Regions from separate parts of the Paenibacillus sp. FSL H7-689 genome, predicted to be linked through region 2. Evidence: predicted binding sites of a transcription regulator. Region 2 holds the regulator's gene; each other region holds the start of a gene.
The links. The regulator NrdR, encoded in region 2, represses ribonucleotide reductase genes. The targets are predictions, from matches to a motif close to AACACNATATATNGTGTT.

Region 1 (6,313 bases), on a different contig from region 2:
TCATTAATGAAGATATATCCGTTACAAATGACCATTTCTTTTGCCGGTGGATTATTTATCTATTTCATCGCAGAATTCATTAATAAATCCAATGAAATGTTATTTCTATTGGAAAAAAGAGCTTCTACCGATCATCTTACCAACCTGAGCAATCGACGACAGTTCGAAAAATCACTTCAACTGGAACTCCAGCGTGCGCGGGATTACCAACAGAAGCTTTCCTTGCTTGCCATTGATATTGACCGATTCAAAAAGGTAAACGACACCTATGGTCATTCCGCTGGCGATGCGGTCCTGAAGCAACTTGGACAACTGCTTGTTGAGCATGCACGTTCTGCTGATATCGTGTCACGAAACGGTGGGGAGGAATTCGCCATTCTCTTGCTCGACTGTGGACACCGTCAGGCCGTGGCTACCGCCGAATCTATACGACAGGCTGTAGAGAAATACCATTTTGCTCTGCCTGACGGGCACACGACACGTCTAACCATCTCCATTGGTGTAGCCGTGTACCCCGATCATTGTGATGATCATGACGATGACGATTTCTTCGAACAGGCCGATCGTGCTTTATATGAAGCCAAGAATACAGGGCGTAACCGTGTGTGCGCCTTAACTTTTCGTTCCTTGCCTCTTACGCTTTAAAGTAAGATCTAACCCTTCATTAATCTAACCTTTCAACGCTCCAAAAAAGGGATGTCTCGTTCGCCTATTCAGGCGCACAGGACATCCCTTTCTTTATAGATCATTGCATATCATCTCAGCTTGTTTGCTGACAGGAGATCAAGCAAGGATGCTCTCAATCTCCTCCACAATGGCAGCATCCAGCTTCACGCCAGATGCAGCCGCGTTCTCTTTTACCTGCTCGGGACGACTCGCCCCTACAAGTGCACTGGATACATTGTTCTGGCGCAGAATCCAGGCAAGAGCCAGTTGGCCCACCTTCAGATCCAGCTTGTCCGCCACTTCAATCAGTTGACGAACTTTCCCGATACGATCCACATTGATCTTTCCTTCGTCCCATCCTAGCTTGGCAGCACGGCTATTCTCTGGGATATCGGAAACGGACGTATATTTCCCGGTCAATAGACCTTGAGCAAGCGGGGAGTATACAACTTGTCCGATGCCTTTACGCTCACCGAGCGGAATAATTTCATTTTCGATATAACGGTCAAACATGTTGTACACCGGCTGATTGACCACGATACGATCCAGGAGCAGACGGTCTGCTGTACCCAACGCAGCTTCCATCTGAGCCGCTGTCCACTGGCTGACGCCTACATATAACACTTTGCCTTGGCGTACCAGATCATCGAGAGCACGGAGTGTTTCTTCAATTGGTGTTTCGGTATGATAACGATGGCAATAATAGATATCCACATATTCAACGCCTAGGCGCTTCAAGCTGGCTTCACATTGCTCCTTGATATGTTTGCGAGATAACCCCTGGTCATTCGGACCATCACCCATTTTGCCAAATACTTTGGTTGCAAGTACATAAGAGTCACGGGAATATGCTTTGAGCGTCTGCCCAAGCAGTTCTTCTGCTGCGCCCCGTTCGTATACATTGGCAGTATCAAAAAAGTTAATGCCTTCATCAAATGCAGTTTCAATTGATTTCACCGCATTCTCACGTTCCACATACCCTCCGTACGTCAGCCAGCTTCCCAGGCTAATCTCGCTTACTTTCAGTCCGCTTCCACCTAATCTGCGATAATCCATTGATTGCATATCCTCCTCTATTGGTTATAAAGATGAAGTTCACTTTCTATTGTAACGTAACCAGCTCGGAATAAAAGGGCTTTGGCTCAGAAAATGGAAAACGAAAAAAAGCGCACCTATAAGGTGCGCCGATTAAAGATCTATGATCATGATTTAAGGCAAAGTAATGCTCAATGCATTCAACAGATCAGCCTGTCTGACCGGCTTGGTCAGAACAGCATCAAAGGCCTCTGCTTCATGCAATTCAATGTGCATACCATAAGGAACAAGAACAATGACGGGCAGATTCTCCAGTCGCTGTTTCAGTTCATGTACAAAATCAACCGCGCCACCTTCCATTAATCCCATATCCACAACGGCTACATCCGGCATGAATCCTTCCTTGATCCAATCATGCGCTAATGTCAAACCCGAGGTCATGTGTACATCCATCTCCCACCTACGCATCAGGGAAGAGACACCTTGCAAAATGTCAGGGTCCTTGGCAAGTAACACCTTTTTCCCTTTTAACCGCTGCTGAACACTTGCGAGCTGAGGTAACTCCCAGTATCTGCGTAACGGAAGTGAAATGTTGAATTCCGTCTCATTTTCCTTCACACTGCTCACCTGAATACGGCCATGCATGAGAATGGCAAGATTCTGGCTTACAGCTAAACCCAGATTGCTTCCAATCAGTTTTTGGATATTCAATTTTTCATCTTGGCTGTTAAAGGATGGTTTCTTCTTGTCCGATAACATCTGACCCGTGTACTTCACCTTGAGCTGAAGTGTACCGGTCTCCTCCAATTCTTCTCCGTTCACCACTGCTGTGATCAGAACGGAACCTTCACGCGTTGAATCGAGAGCATATTGAATGACGTGTGCAAGCAACTGTCCAATCTTGACTTCATCACCAACGAACACTTGAGATACATTCAGTTCAAGATTTAATCCCAGCTCAATGTTCTTGCCCGTCGCAATCCCGGCATAGAGATACACGGTATTCTCAATGGTACCTACCAGATCAAACGGATCATCATGTATAACCGTTTTACCTGCTTCATTTATGTTGAAATTCATCATATTATTCAGCAAGGAAAGCAGAATATTGCCGCTTGTCTCAATCATGTTCACATATTCGGACTGCTCCTCAGGCATATCCGGTGTGCGCATCAGATCTGTCAGTCCCAAAATACCGTTCAAAGGATTGCGAATCTCGTGACTCATTAGCTTCAACATCTGTGTTTTGGTCATAGCCTCAGATTCGGCACGTTCTTTCTCTGCCTGGAGCTGTTCTTGCATTTGTTCCGAATCACTCAATTTCTGCTCCTGAACATGCAACGTGCTTTCCAGATCAACAACATAACCCAGGAATACAGCCATCGCCTTCAGTGTCTTCATATCGGTTTCGCTGATCACATAACCAGGATCATCCATCAGACAGATGGTACCAAATGTTTCGCCCGATCTTCTCATAATAGGCACGCCCACGAAGAAGCGATTGCCAAGTCCGCTCGTAACGCCCATGGATCGTGTCATCGGATGTTCACATGTATCCGGGATCGTAAGCACGTTACCGTTGTCTCTTAATACCAGGCTGCAATATGAATCCGTAAATGGAAGTGCACTGCCTTTAACAACTAACTCTTCCGTACGATTAAAGGCCTCCAAAATGACATTGGTCACCCCGTCATTCGTGGCAACAAAGATGGTATTGACCTTCAATATACCGCTTAATACGTCTACGATATGGGCCGCAGCTTCCTTTATATCTTCATAGAAGCCTCTTGTAATGCCTTCTGCCGTCCCCATGATTCACCCCTCTTATCTTAGCTGCACTTTCAAATCTGTATTTCAGAATGTTTAATCACGTACAGGGGTCATCAAAAATCCGAATAGCTGTCACAATCTATACTTATATGATTAACACCGTAGAAGTATAAGAGAATCATACTCCCTGCCTATTGCCCATTTGTGGACAAAAGCAGGTCTTAAACGGATGGTTTAACGACCGCGAATTCATTGCAACTCGCCTTTTCAGCTTGATTAAAGTCCATCTTGTCCGACTTCGGATATTATACTTGCAGAATAACTAGAAATTATACGCTTCCGCTCAGACTTTGGGAACCTTTATCCGTAGCAATTAAAGGAAAGTCCACTTTGTTCAGTAAGCTGTGTGATCATTATCACACCCAAAAAACCACATATAGTTTATAAATGGATAAGACGAATCTACATATAGTATTTAACGTGAATTGAATGATAACCAAAATCATTTTAGGAGGAACCTTACATGAACATGCTTGAGTATGCCACCCCACTGGCATCCGATCTATTATCCGACCTGGGAAGACGAATTATTGGCGCAGAAGACGCCGATACGCTGAGGGAAAATGCGAATCTGAACGGGGATTCCTTCAGTGGTAAGATGAGCAGGCTCGGTTCGGAGACCGCCAAGTGGCATGCTCTGCGTCATGTGTTGCCGGAAGAGCTTGCCCAAGCTGTGGAGAATGGGGATCTGTATGTACACGATCTGGATCAGTATGCACTTGGAACGACCAACTGTATCTTTATCCCGTTTGACCGTCTCCTTGCTGCGGGTTTCAACACAGGTAACGGATCGGTTCGCACACCTCAGACGATCATGTCTGCCATGGCTCTGGTTGCGATCATCTTCCAATCCCAGCAGAACAGTCAATATGGCGGTGTATCGGCCAATAAAATTGACTGGGATCTGGCCCCTTATGTACAGCGATCGTTCCGCAAACACTACCGCAAAGGGCAACGGCTCTTTGGTGAAAATGTTCTGATCGGGGATGAACAGCTTCATCTGGATAGCATCGAAGCGAAGAATCAATGTCCGCGGGCATATGCCTTCGCCTATGAAGAGACTGAATTGGAGACAGGACAAGCTGCTGAATCACTGATTCATAACCTGAATACGATGAGCAGCCGGGCGGGTGGTCAGATTCCATTTACTTCACTGAACTATGGATTATGTACTTCTGCGGAAGGACGGTTGGTATCACGCTCGTTGCTGGAAGCAACCATTCGTGGCCTGGGCAACGGGGAGACTCCCGTGTTCCCTCAACATATTTTCCAATGTAAACAGGGGATCAATCAGGCTCAAGGAGAGCCGAACTATGATCTGTTCCGGCTCGCAGTCACCTGTTCATCCCGGCGGATGTATCCTAACTTTGTCAATGTGGATGCCTCTTTCAATCTGCCTTTCTATCATCCGGAAGATCCGGATACGATCATTGCAACTATGGGATGCCGCACACGTACACTGGCTGACCGGTTTGGTCGCAATCGTCAAAGTGGTAAAGGTAATCTGTCCTTCAACACCATTAACCTCGTGAAGCTCGGCATCCGGTTTGGCATCTGCCAAGGTGCAAGAGCTGTCGCTGACCGAGCCGGATTCTATACTGCTTTGGAGTCAGTTATGCATAATGCCGCTTCCGGCCTGTTGCACCGCTACCGAATTCAGACATTGCAGCCTGCCAAGGCATCGGACTTCATGATGCGGGAGGGTGTATGGGAAGGTGGAGAACAGCTTGGCCCGAACGAGCCGGTTGCCGAGCTTTTAAAGCATGGAACATTATCTCTTGGTTTTATCGGACTCGCGGAATGTATGACAGCTCTCTATGGGCGCCATCATGGGCAGGACCCTCATGTACATCGCGAAGCGCTCAACATTATTCGGACCATGAGAGAGTTCTGTGACCGGATGAGCGAGCAGCATAACTTGAATATCACCCTGTTTGCCACACCTGCTGAAGGGTTGTCCGGCAAATTCACGAAGATCGACAGAGAGCGTTATGGCATTATTCCCGGAGTGAATGATCGGGAGTATTATACGAATTCATTCCATATCCCGGTCTACCACACGCTTCCAGCATATCGGAAGATTGAACTGGAGGCACCGTTCCATACGTTATGTAACGCGGGTGCAATCTCCTATGTGGAGCTTGACGGAAACGTTCGGGCCAACACCGCAGCTTTCCTGCGAATTGTACAGTATGCACTGGCGCAGGATATCGGTTATTTCTCCATTAATCATCCAATTGATCGCTGCCCTGCATGTGGTTATGAAGGCGTCATTGGGGATGTATGCCCAAGCTGTGAAGCCCATGAGAACCATGTACACTTCCAGCGGTTACGCCGCGTAACTGGCTATCTGACCGGAGATTACAAAGTACGCTTCAATGCTGCTAAGCAAGCCGAAGTGCGGGATCGGGTGAAACACCGGTGAATCTATATGGTTACATCCCGGAATCGGTGAATGAAGGAATCGGCCTGCGTGCCGTGTTGTTCATCAGCGGATGCCGTCACGCCTGTCCGGGCTGCTTCAGTCCGGATTCATGGAGCTTTCGAGCGGGGGAGCCCTTTACAGAGGAGCGGCAGCAGCAGATTCTGCATGAAGTGACGACCCATCCATTGCTGGATGGCGTTACGTTGTGTGGTGGTGATCCCTTTTTCTCGGTAGCAGAATGTACGTCTTGGGTCCAGCAGCTCCGCGCTGCACGTCCTGATTTGACGGTATGGGCCTACACGGGATTCGAATATGAAGAACTGATTACCGACCCTGCAAGAGCGGAGCTTGCCCGGT
Region 2 (6,313 bases):
TGACATATCCTGTACATCCTCAAGCAATGGATAATGCGCCAACATCGTTGGTGTTATTGTGTCCGCTGAAGCTTGATTGCTAAATGGCAGAACAAGATTAAACCAGCTACTGAAGGTCATAAGTAAAACTAACATTAGGATTGTAATTTGCTTCCGCATAGCATTCTTCCCTTCGATTAATTTTCAGAAGCATACAACCCATATCTCTCACCTATAAAACCAGACCACCTCGCTCAAGGAAATAGAGATACGTTTTTTAAAAAAAAAGAATGCGCTTACATTTCTTCTCATATTACATCTTCAACACTTCCAATTCAATGTAGTATCTTGTTAATAAGGTGGATTTTTTTATTGCAATTCAAGCAAACTTCAACACTATCCCTATACTTCGAAGTAATCGTTTTCATTCTAAATATACTCTATGTTTAAATTAAAGGATTGAACGCCTGATAAACATAATATATATAGTTGGGCGCTTGTCATATGGACAACGTGTCCAAATACGATGCGGTAAGCCGTGGGCGTACCGCATCGAAAAATAAGGAGGATTTTCATTTATGCCAAAACGATTTAGCAGAATGCTCGCGTTCCTCTGTTGCTTGGTAATGGTGGCGTCGCTAATGCCTACCAGCTATGCCGCCGCCACTGACAACATCGAGAACGCAGAAGCGAATGAAACACCCACCGCCATTTTTGGAACTCCCGAACTCGGGTCAAACGACCCACTCTGGGGCCAGACCATGGAGCATCACATCAACAAAAGCACTGTGCCCGCCGATCCCAGACCCCATGCCACGGGCACAGCCAAAATCCTTTGGGACCATGACTACCTGTATTCCCGAGTAGTTGTGAATGACAGTAATCTATATCAGGGAGCTGGCGGAGATCACCAGTACGACAGTCTGGAGTTTTATGTCGGCACCGGAACCGGAGGCTCAAACCAATGGCGCGTCAGCGCGACGGGCGTGTTCTCAGGGCAGGCCGCTCCGGGCAGAGCTGCATGGACCCAGATCACGGAAACAGGATATATCGTGGAGATGAGAATACCCAAAAGAACCTTGACCTTGGAGGAGGGCAAGCTTACCTTTGAGGTTTATATCAATAACTCAACGGAAAAGGGCGGTGACCGCTATGAAGTCGTTTCCAGTTTCGGAGATCCGGACGCGGCTTACACCAGCGCTGCTTCTTTTACAGACAGCCTGCAGCTCTCTTTAGCCAATGAAGTGGACACCAGATTCTCAATCACCGCCACTGCGGGACCGGGCGGCCGAATAACGCCGAACCCACCTGGCGATGTTCTGAGAGTAGATCGGGACTCTAACAAAGAATTTACGTTTACCCCCGATTCCGGCAAAATGGTGGATACCGTAACGGTAGACGGCGAGACCGTGACTCTATCTGCTGGCACTTATACCTTTTCGAATATTGAGGCTGACCATACCATTCACGTAACATTCAAAAACGATCCGGACGCGGGGCTACTTCCCTTTGTTGTATGGAATGACAACTTCGCCAGTGGCGAGTACACAACGGCTGTCATCATCGACTTAGGCGAGGGGAAGGCAGCGTTAGGCTCCGCGCTTAATCCGGACTTGTTTGCCTTATCGGCTAGGAACACAACCCTGAACGGCGAAGCAGTGACCTTTGAAGGACCACGCAAAATCACAAGGGTATACGCTAATGACGAGCCGAAAGTACGCGGCTATCTGGGGCCAGTAAGCAATTCACCGGATTATCAGGACGGACTGGCAAGTGGCCGTTACATCGTAGTTGAGTCTGAGTTTTATTCAGCGAGCGGCGGCAAAACAACGCTGGATGGCAGCAGTAACTCGACAAAGCAGGTTTACAACATCGTCCCAAACGGAGAGATCGTACTGACAGAGGGGAGTCCACTTCGCAACGTGGTTTTTGAACAGGACAAAGTTGTGAATCCGATCCTTGACAAGTTTACAACATTCACGGACAATTCGGTCAATCGCTCGCTCTACCTACACAAGGATGAAGACGGTAAAGTGATCAAAGGATTGCCGCTGTATGTTTATACTCACGGCATGTCACGCGGCGGTACAAACGCTGCGACAGACCAAAAAGCGGCCATGAAATCCGCCAACGGCTCGGTCGCTCTAATGAAAAAAATGGAGAAAAATCCTGACAAGTACGCCAGCCATGTACTGAATATTTCCTATAATGGCGTATCTGTTCCCTCAACCGAGAATGTTAAGAAGGTCATAGACGCCCTGATTGCCAGCGGCGAAGTAGACCCTAATCGTGTTTACGCAGCAGGCTTCTCCTGGGGCGGCCAGTATACGAACAACTTAGTTAACAGCTACCCTGGCTTCTTCGCTGCCGCCGCACCTATGGCCCCGGTAAGCGGTTCACCAAACGCTAAGGACAATGACGCTCACAACAACCTGGCCTATTGGATGTTTTTAAATGCTCATAATGTTGGAGGCTACCAGACTAACCTCAATAACTTTATCAATAACAATATGCCGAAAATGATCAACGCGAGGGCTTCGCGCTTTGAGAGTAATGAGGTCCTTACGTGGCCCTACAATCAATTTGATCAGCCGAATCTGAGGCCGAATCCGGCCAACACACCTGTTCTGGCTGATTACATAGCGCACGAAGTTGAAGCTGCGGTTCTTTACAACCAGATAACTATGGGGAATTGGAGCATAGCTCCCACGGCGCAGTCCTCTAACTTGCCAGCTTGGAACAATGACTACACAGACGTCTTTGATTGGATGTTCGCGCAGAGAAAACCGGTCGTGCCCGGTGCTCCGAGCGGCTTCAAAGCGACAGCCGGTGACGGACAGGTCACATTGAGCTGGACCGCCCCTGCTGACGACGGTGGCAGTGCGATATTGGGCTACAAGGTATGGTATGGCAACGTGACGCCGGTCACACTGGATGCGACGGAGACCAAATATACCTTTAAGAACCTGACAAACGGCCAAGGCTACAACTTCACCATCATCGCGGTGAATGCAAAGGGCGACGGCGCGGAGATCAGTGCAACGACGACGCCGATGAAGACGACGACTCCCACTGTGCCTGATTCTGGCGGCAATACGGGCAACACCGGAAACACCGGAAATACCGGCAACATCGGTAATACGGGCAACACCGACAATACGGGCACCGGGACAGACGCTGGAACGTTGAAGTCGACCTACACAGTGAATACACCGAAGGATAAGCCCGCGGTCACAGACAAAAACGGCAACACCACCCTCCCCGGTGGCGGCGAGATTGCGACCAAAGGCGGGACGAAGATTAAGGTACCTGAAGGCACAACGATAGACTCAAACGGTAAGGTAACCATTCCGGCAGACAAGAGCGCCGAAGTGACACTACCCGGCGGCAACAGCACAGTGACCATTTCGGGAGGCTCGACGATCGCGAGCGACGGTACGGTTACAGTAGGCGGCAAAGACGCGCATGTGAACCTGCCAAACGGCAACCGTGTGGATATCCATGGCGGATCGAAGATACGGAGCGGCGGAGCGGTTGTGATAGGACCGAGCGGCGCAAAAGTTAGCTTAGATAACGGCATGTCGCTGAACATCCGTGAGGGTACGGAGCTGGCGGTTGATGACGCCACCCCACTGGGCTTCCTCGTGATATCGGGCAATCCTTTCAGGGATGCCAACATGGACGACTGGTTCTACAGCTATATAAATTTCGCCTACACATACGATCTTTTCAACGGCACGACGTCCACAACGTTCTCACCCGGCACCGCAATGACACGTGCAATGTTCGTGCAGGTACTGGCCAATCTTGAGAACGTAAACCTCTCCAGCTACACGAGTTCCCGCTTTAACGACGTGACGGACGGGCAATGGTACACCGCGGCAGCTGAGTGGGCGGCCGAAAAAGGCATAGTCAACGGTACAAACGCAAACCTGTTTGACCCCAATTCACCGATGACGCGCGAGCAGATGCTGGTGATACTATACAACTACATGAAGTACAAGGGCTATGAGCTGCCTGAAAGCCACGCTAAGTCCTTCACGGACGAGAGTGAGATCAGCTCTTGGGCGTTGGAGGCCGTTCAGGCGCTGCGGGGCACCGGCATTGTAGTAGGCAAGCCGGACAACTTCTTTGCTCCCAAAGCCACCGCCACCCGTGCCGAAGTAGCCACGATCTTTGTAAGATTCGTCGAATATCTGGCTGACTGAAAGCGTATACAGAAAAATGGAGACCCTACCGACTGGACAATATCCAGCCGGTAGGGTCTCCTTGTTTTCAAACTGTACTTTTTTTGACAACTCCACAGTCAGGACTTTAAACCCTCTATTTTTGCATCTAGAATATTCATCCCCAAGTCCAAAAAATTCTAATTAATTAATGCATGTTTTGATTTATTTCACGCACAAAAAAACGCCATCACAATAATGTGATGGCATTCTTGATTATGGAGCCTAGGGGGATCGAACCCCTGACCTCATCGCTGCCAGCGATGCGCTCTCCCAGCTGAGCTAAGGCCCCAGGATATGAAATAGATAACTTGTCCAACACTGCTACGTTCCACAGGCGACTCCTATATCATATAAAATCCAGCTTTCGCTGTCAATCACTTTCTCAAGATCCAAAGTGATTGGAGAAGAACAACCGATTTCTCTGGTACACACGGACTGGAACTCCAGACTGCTCTTCTCCCTTTACCAACTTCACTAATCCTCCAGATCGTCTTTGGACAACAGGGATTTCAGTTCTTTCATGAACATATTGATATCTTTGAACTGGCGGTATACCGACGCAAAACGGACATACGCCACTTCATCGACTGGAAACAACTGTTCCATCAACAGCTCACCAATCTGGCGACTCTCAACTTCAGCATCGGCTGTATTACGCAGAGATTTCTCCACTTCAGATACCATCATCTCCAGGGTCTCTACGGAGACTGGACGTTTCTCACAGGCACGAATAAGCCCACGGAGAATTTTGTCCCGGCTGAACTCTTCACGACTGCCATCTTTCTTAATGACGATCAGTGGAGTCTCCTCAATCATCTCAAACGTTGTAAATCTTCGGGCACACTGCTCACACTCACGGCGACGACGAATGGATTTTGCTTCGTTGGCCGGACGCGAATCAAGCACTTTGGTACCCATATAACCGCAATAAGGACACTTCAAAACAGATCACTTCCCACGTTTTACTTTTTACCACATATTCCCTGTACTGATTTTGTAATGAAAAACGCATTGCCGACACATAATACTTTTACCAACCCGCGAGGAGGTGAACAGCAATGGCACAAAGCAATGGTAACTCCAACAACTTGGTGGTAACTAAAGCTTCCGCAGCACTCGAGCAAATGAAATATGAAGTTGCTCAAGAACTCGGAATCAGCATCCCACAAGACGGATACCAAGGTAACATGACTTCTTACGAGAACGGTTCGATCGGTGGATACATCACGAAGCGTCTGGTAACAATTGCAGAACAGCAATTGGCAGGTCAATACCAATAATATCTGCATCGTAATACGCTACACAGAGGAGCATGGAGCGGCCGGTGAATAACCGGCCTGCTCTGTGCTTCTACTTATATACTTAGAACGTATTATAGATCTTTACATACTGATTATAATAGTAAATGACTCTTTGTACATAGTGACGCGTCTCACCAAACGGAATATCTTTCACCGTATCGAACGAGCCATCCCATACACCATCTCTAAGCCAACTGTTTACTTTGCCTGGACCCGCATTATAGGCAGCGATCATAACTGCTTCATTGCCATCAAATTGATCGGACAGATTCCGCAGATACCATGTGCCTAACTGAATATTTCGTTCTGGCTCGTGCTTTAATTCCTCCAGCGAAGTGTCGGGAATTTTGGCTTGTTCCAGTATCCAGTTCGCCGTGTCCGGCATCAGTTGCATGAGCCCAATGGCACCTCGTTTGGATTCCTTGCTTGTCTTAAAATTGGTCTCCACCTTGATAATGGAAGCAATCAGAAACGGATCAACCTCATAACTCTGAGATTGGGCACGGATCTCTTCCTTATAATGTATGGGATAGAACCATGCCATCCAGTTTGTATTCAGAAATAACACCAGTACAAAGGAAACAAACATCAACAGCAATACACGTTTCTTACGCAATATTCTCATAACAAACCCTTACGCTGTAGATATGAGTCAATTTGCTGTTCCGTCGCAGACCATAAGCCGCTGTTATCGATAACAATGTCTGCCAGCTGTTTTTTGCGCTCAATATCCATCTGTACATCCATTCGAGCCTCAGCCTGTGCTGCAGTCATTCCATCCCGACTCATCAAGCGATCTCGTTG
Region 3 (6,313 bases), 160 kb from region 2:
GGGTACTGCCGTAAGCCCATTGTTGCGGAAATAGTTTAGCAGATACTCCTGCGTGGCCCGGTATTCAGTGAAGATAATTACTTTTTCATTCATGTTCCGAACCAGTTCCATCGTTTTCTCCGCTTTGGTATTCTCCTTGATCGCTTTAATATGGGCAACGAGTTCCCAAATCTTGTCCCGAAGGGGAGAGTCCAGCGGAAGTTTCTTCGACAGATTAACCAGCGTCACGAATACAGCATCCCGACTGCTGCACACTTCACGCTGCAATGTAACAAGGGAGAGCATGCTGCTCAGGTTGCCGCCAGCTTCCTGGTACTGGTCTTTAACAAAGGAAGTCACGCCATCATAAAGCGCTTGTTCTTCGGGCGATAGTTGCAGATTCACGTTGGAGACATTCCGTTTGGTAAATTGAACAGGGCCTTCGCCGCGGCGGTTACGAATCATGACTTTGGATAACTCGTTCTTAAGCTGTTCCTGATTTTTCGGAACCCGTTTGTCTACAACAAAGTTGGCCGCAAAGTCACCCTGACGACCCAGTTGACCGGGCTTCAGCAGGTTGATCAGATTGAACAATTCACTCATATCGTTCTGCACAGGTGTAGCTGTGAGCAGCAGACAATACTTTTTGCGCAATTTGAGCATGAATTGATAGTTGGTTGTTTTCTTGTTTTTGAGTTTATGAGCCTCGTCAATAATAATCATGTCGTAGTCGGTATTCAGCAGCATATCTTTATGCGGGTCACGTTTGGCTGTATCCATGGAAGCAACAACCACTTCATTCTGCCAGGAATAGGCCTTTTTCTGGGCAATAGCAGGGATGCCAAATTTTGAATTCAACTCCCGTACCCATTGCAGTACAAGAGAGGCTGGCACGAGAATGAGTACCTTGGATACGAGACCCCGAACCATATATTCTTTCAGAATGAGACCGGCTTCAATGGTTTTGCCAAGACCCACCTCATCGGCGAGAATGGCCCGGCCTGACATTTCAAATAATACTCTGCGAGCAGTGTCCATCTGGTGAGGGAGTGGAGTGAGGCCTTGTAGATGCTTGAGACATTGGATCTCGTCAAAATTGGGAATCAGGTTGGTCTCTTCGGCTTGAATACCCAGTTGGAAGAGTCGATAATCCCCCCAAGGACCTCCTTTATCCAGTCGTGATTCCAATTGATTAATCCAGGTCCGATCAAATTCCAACGGAACGGGTAGCTCGGCTACAGGTTGATTCATGTGGTGCGGGTTTTTCCGGTTCATGGTGTTTCCTCCCCTGCCATACGTGATGACGTTTTATTCGTAGGTAATAGTATGGACGAATGAGAGTCAGTTCATAACTATGTGGGTTCAAATAAGGAATATTTACACTTGTCACTCCGATGACAGAATAACCTTCCAATCGCTGTTATCCCCAGATTTTTTTTGATTCCCTTGTCCAAAGGGGGAAAACCCGGGGATAGCGTATGCTTTCGATGCAGCTTTCTTTCAGAAAGCTTTTAGGCCAACGCTTCGCTTCTTCAGGTTATTTCTGTCCTCTCCGTTCTTGTGTAAAAAGTTTAGTTGAACCAATGTGAACTACAGTTTATTTACAAGAAGCTTGTCCGAGTATAGGGAGTATATGAAGATGGATTATGATAAAAGTCATATGGAAAATCAATATATGGTGTATTATACTGAATTTATATCACTATATGTGGTGTTTAATCATAATTTACTTTTATAGTGAAAATGGAGCTTTATGCCGGGGAGGTTGAATGTAGCGATGAAATCGAACCAACGATCGTACCAATTAGAAGGACTTAGCGAAAAAATATTTCTGGATCGATACGCCTGGAAGGACGCTGATTCGAATAATGCCAAGGTCGGAGATGTGGTATTGGTATTAACGAAGGATGATCCGAAGTTCCCAACCAAGGAAGTGGGCGAAATCATAGAACGTAAGGGTCAGCTTGTACAGGTAAGGACTCGAAGCGGAGAGATGATTGAGACAAACGTGGAGAAATTGACACTCAACATAGAAAAAACACCGGAAGAGATGTGGGACCGTCTTGCCAAAGCGATGGCTTCTGTCGAATCCACAGCCGATAAGCGGGCAACGTGGGAGTCCAAGTTCCGCTCTGTGTTGGAAGATTGGAAGTTAGTACCCGGAGGCCGCATTGCTGCAGGTGCGGGGGCAAGCGATGAGCTGACACTTTTCAATTGTTATGTCATTCCGTCTCCGCAAGACAGTCGGGGTGGCATCATGAAGACTTTGACCGAGATGACGGAAATTATGGCACGTGGGGGAGGCGTAGGTATTAATTTGTCCTCTTTGCGTCCTCGCCGAGCGGTGGTGAAAGGTGTCAACGGATCATCCAGCGGTTCCGTATCGTGGGGCGGATTGTTCAGTTATACGACTGGACTGATTGAACAGGGCGGAAGCCGCCGGGGTGCGCTCATGCTGATGATGAATGACTGGCATCCGGATGTGCTTGATTTTATTACTGTGAAACAAGCGATGGGGCAGGTGACCAATGCCAATCTGTCTGTATGTGTGAGCAACGCATTTATGGAGGCTGTCAAGCAGGACGGAGATTGGGATTTGGTTTTCCCCGATACGAACGATCCGGACTACGACACCGAGTGGAACGGGGATATGCAGCAATGGAAAGCCGCGGGTCATTCGGTGGTGCACTATCGTACACTGAAGGCTCGCGAAATCTGGCATACCATTATTGAATCAGCCTGGAAATCGGCAGAGCCTGGTGTGGTATTCATGGAGTACTATAACCAGATGTCCAACAGCTGGTACTTCAATCCGATTATCTGTACTAATCCGTGCGGGGAACAAGGCCTGCCTGGCTGGGGTGTATGTAATCTGTCTGCCATTAATCTGTCCAAATTCTACGATGAAACAAATCATGATGTGGCATGGGATGAACTGGCGGAAACCACTCGTATCTCGGCTAGATTTTTGGACAATGTCATCGACGCAACACCATATCATTTTGAGGAAAATAGACTGAATCAGCAGCGTGAACGCCGGGTTGGGCTTGGCACCATGGGGCTGGCAGAGCTGATGATTAAGCTGCGTATACGATACGGCAGTCCTGAATCCCTTGAATTTCTGGATAAACTGTATGGATTCATGGCGAAGGAGGCCTATCTAGCATCGGCAGAGATTGCAGCAGAGAAGGGTGCTTTCCCAGCATTTGAAGCTGAACCTTACTTACAGAGTGGATTTATGAAAAACATGGTTGCGACGTACCCTGAAGTGGGAGAGGCGATTCGTAAACAAGGCATTCGAAATGTCACACTGATCACACAGGCGCCAACGGGCAGTACAGGTACGATGGTGGGCACATCAACAGGTATTGAGCCGTATTTCGCCTTCAAGTATTTCCGTCAAAGCCGTCTAGGTTATGATGAACAGTTCGTACCGATTGCACAAGATTGGCTGGATGAACATCCAGGTGAAGCTTTACCCGACTATTATGTGACGGCGATGGATCTGTCGGCTGAGAATCATATCCGGGTGCAGGCAACGATTCAGCAATGGGTAGATAGTTCAATCTCGAAGACGGCCAACTGTCCGGCTGATTTTACAGTGGAGAATACGGCTGAGCTGTACGAACTGGCCTTCGACCTTGGCTGCAAGGGAGTAACGATATACCGTGATGGCAGCAGGGATGTGCAGGTGTTGTCCACGTCGAAGAAGGAAGAGACTCAAGGTGAAGATCAGAACACGGCGGAAGCTGAAGAGAAGACAGTCGTATCTGCTATAGAAAACCCGAATAATGCTGAAGTACAGGCAAGTGATGGAACTTCCAATAGCCAGGTTGGTGTTAGAACGCATTCTTCCGATCAAGCCCCATCCTCTTCTACAGTGCTGGATAAACAATATAGAAGCCGTCCTCAGGTACTGCGTGGTGCAACATACAAAATCAATACGCCATTTGGTATGGCTTACATTACGATCAATGATCTGGAGGGAACGCCGGGTGAGATCTTCCTGAACGTGGGCAAAGCGGGATCGGACGTGTTTGCCATGGCTGAGGCACTTGGTCGAGTATGCTCTCTGTTCCTTCGATATGGAGATCATGGGCACAAGGTTGAACTGTTGATCAAACATCTCAAGGGAATCGGTGGTTCGGGAGCGATTGGCTTCGGAGCCAACAGGGTTGAATCGATTGCTGATGCAGTCGCCAAAGCATTGGAAAGTCATTTACAGAGCGATGTGCAGGAGAACCAAACTGAAGCATTAATAGAACAGAATCAAGTGGAGAGCACGTATCCCAAAGTGGAGGATCAGAAAACCTTTATCGAATCGAGAGATTTATGTCCTTCATGCGGCTCGGCATCCCTGATGAATGTGGAAGGTTGCAAAACATGCAGCAACTGTGGGTACAGTAAATGCAATTAAATATCTTTTGAAAAAAAGAGAAAAAGAAAGGCACTCCTGACTCCATTACGAAGTCAGGAATGCCTTTTTGTCATTTAGATAACTAACACCAATCTTGGCATCGATCTGAAAGTGATTGCAATTCATTAAATACAACACCAGCATGGTAGCCGTCGCACACGGCGTGATGTAACTGAACGGATAAGGGAAGATATACTTTATCGTTCTGTTGAACATATTTCCCCATCGTGAAAATAGGCAACAAGTAGGTACCCTCATTATAAATATTCAGATTAAATCCGGTAAAGTTCACCCAAGGAATACTGGAAACGGGAAAAGTATTTGGCGGTTCATTGGGTTTGGCAACAAATTGTTTGTGATCTTTGTAATTCTTCATATCTTCCAGATAACGAATGTGGAACGTCTCGAAATCTTCATGGAATGCTGTCCAGATCGTTGAGAAACTTTTGTTGTCCTCATGAAAAATTGTATAACTCGGAGACATTTCGTCCCAGTAGCCCAATCTCCCCTCGGCGTCAAAACAAGTTCGAAATTCCCTGTGTGCATTGACAACCGTAGAGATCATGTGAATAAGAGCGGGATAGAACTTCAATCCTTTAAGCTTCAGTTCGTTGATCAATAGAGTGATATCCAGATTAGCAGTTATGCTGTAGGTACATCTGACCTGATTCAAGTAGTGGTCAAAGTATGGCTTTCGATCCCACTGATCTATCACGATTGAATTAAACATAAGTTATAACCTCCTAAATTTGAATAATGTCTTTATTTAGGAGGTATATTTGACTGATTTGACCATATCCTATCACATTCCCAGTATCGTATTTTTAGAAATTGATCCATCTCAGTATAACATGATACTGAATGTGACGCTTATAGCGAAATCGTCTGCAAAACGCTTTTTCAACCTGTTTCATTCCTTTATAATTAAAGTTGTCTTTATAACGAAGAAGAGGGGGGATTAGATGCGTCAGCCGATAGAAGAACCTATATTTTATTCTTATCCTGGAATGGTAGCGGTGGTGACTTCACGTCATGAGGGAGTCCAGAATGTGATGGCGTCCGGATGGCATACATACATCGGGTCATCACCAGGCGTATATGGCATCTCGCTTCGTAAGGAAACATACTCCTATGAACTCATTGAGAAGAGTGGCGTATTCGGTGTTCATTTCCTGCCAGGTCATCGATCGGAGTGGATTCAAGCTGCAGGAACGTTCAGTGGGAGAGATACGGATAAATTCACAAGATTCGGCATTCCGTATGAGGAAGGAATCAAGGTAAGTGTACCCATGTTGACAGATGCTTATTTTGCTTATGAATGCAAGGTTATGGAGATTACGACATATGGTGACCATGAATGGATTGCAGGCGAAGTGTTGCAGCGATATCAGGATCAGAAGTACTTCCTGGAGAATGGAATGGTTGATCTGGAGAAGTTGCAAATCCCAATGTACACAGGGCGTTCAGCATACCGGATCATGGATTCGAGGACAGAAGAAAAGATTCACCCGTTCCACCTCTAGGGTCCTAGGCAAGAAGAAGCAATTATGAGCAAAACTTTCAATCCGGTCTGACATAGGTTTATAATGGATATTGGCTGCTGAGCAAGTCGGCAGCCTTTTGTTATGAATTCAATTGTTTCAATCGATGTGTGCGTGGGTATGCTGGTTTGTGCAAGCGGGACAGGTAATTTTAGCCACTCGATGAAAAGTACTATATTTAACGACAAAATTAGAGTATGATTTTACAGCTATATGAGCTGGCAGGAAAGGTTACATCGGTTTAATCGTTTGTAACTATTCCTGTAAAGTATGAGGCTTTATACGGGCGTATAATGCTAAACGTGAACTCACGAATGAATATAAATAATATCGTAATGATTAAAACTTAATGGACTGGCCACACGTCTTCCTTAAG

Region 1: C170_RS18660 (anaerobic ribonucleoside triphosphate reductase) is a predicted target of NrdR. The motif match lies at 3,930-3,947, and genes of this name have one in related genera.
Region 3: C170_RS11605 (adenosylcobalamin-dependent ribonucleoside-diphosphate reductase) is a predicted target of NrdR. The motif match lies at 1,678-1,695, and genes of this name have one in related genera.

What each region holds. Positions count from the first base shown of each region.
Region 1 is NZ_ASPU01000021.1:289,883-296,195, forward strand. Features, by position in the region: gene C170_RS18645 (GGDEF domain-containing protein) at 1-645, shown strand, start outside; gene C170_RS18650 (aldo/keto reductase family protein) at 784-1,722, opposite strand; gene C170_RS30170 (ATP-binding response regulator) at 1,876-3,513, opposite strand; gene C170_RS18660 (anaerobic ribonucleoside triphosphate reductase) at 3,995-5,956, shown strand; gene nrdG (anaerobic ribonucleoside-triphosphate reductase activating protein) at 5,953-6,313, shown strand, end outside.
Region 2 is NZ_ASPU01000015.1:307,732-314,044, forward strand. Features, by position in the region: gene C170_RS12310 (immunoglobulin-like domain-containing protein) at 1-159, opposite strand, end outside; gene C170_RS12315 (S-layer homology domain-containing protein) at 558-4,187, shown strand; tRNA gene C170_RS12320 (tRNA-Ala) at 4,425-4,497, opposite strand; gene nrdR (transcriptional regulator NrdR) at 4,683-5,150, opposite strand; gene C170_RS12330 (alpha/beta-type small acid-soluble spore protein) at 5,267-5,488, shown strand; gene C170_RS12335 (lytic transglycosylase domain-containing protein) at 5,571-6,134, opposite strand; gene coaE (dephospho-CoA kinase) at 6,131-6,313, opposite strand, start outside.
Region 3 is NZ_ASPU01000015.1:146,919-153,231, reverse strand. Features, by position in the region: gene C170_RS11610 (DEAD/DEAH box helicase) at 1-1,254, opposite strand, end outside; gene C170_RS11605 (adenosylcobalamin-dependent ribonucleoside-diphosphate reductase) at 1,757-4,396, shown strand; gene catA (type A chloramphenicol O-acetyltransferase) at 4,479-5,126, opposite strand; gene C170_RS11590 (flavin reductase family protein) at 5,359-5,919, shown strand.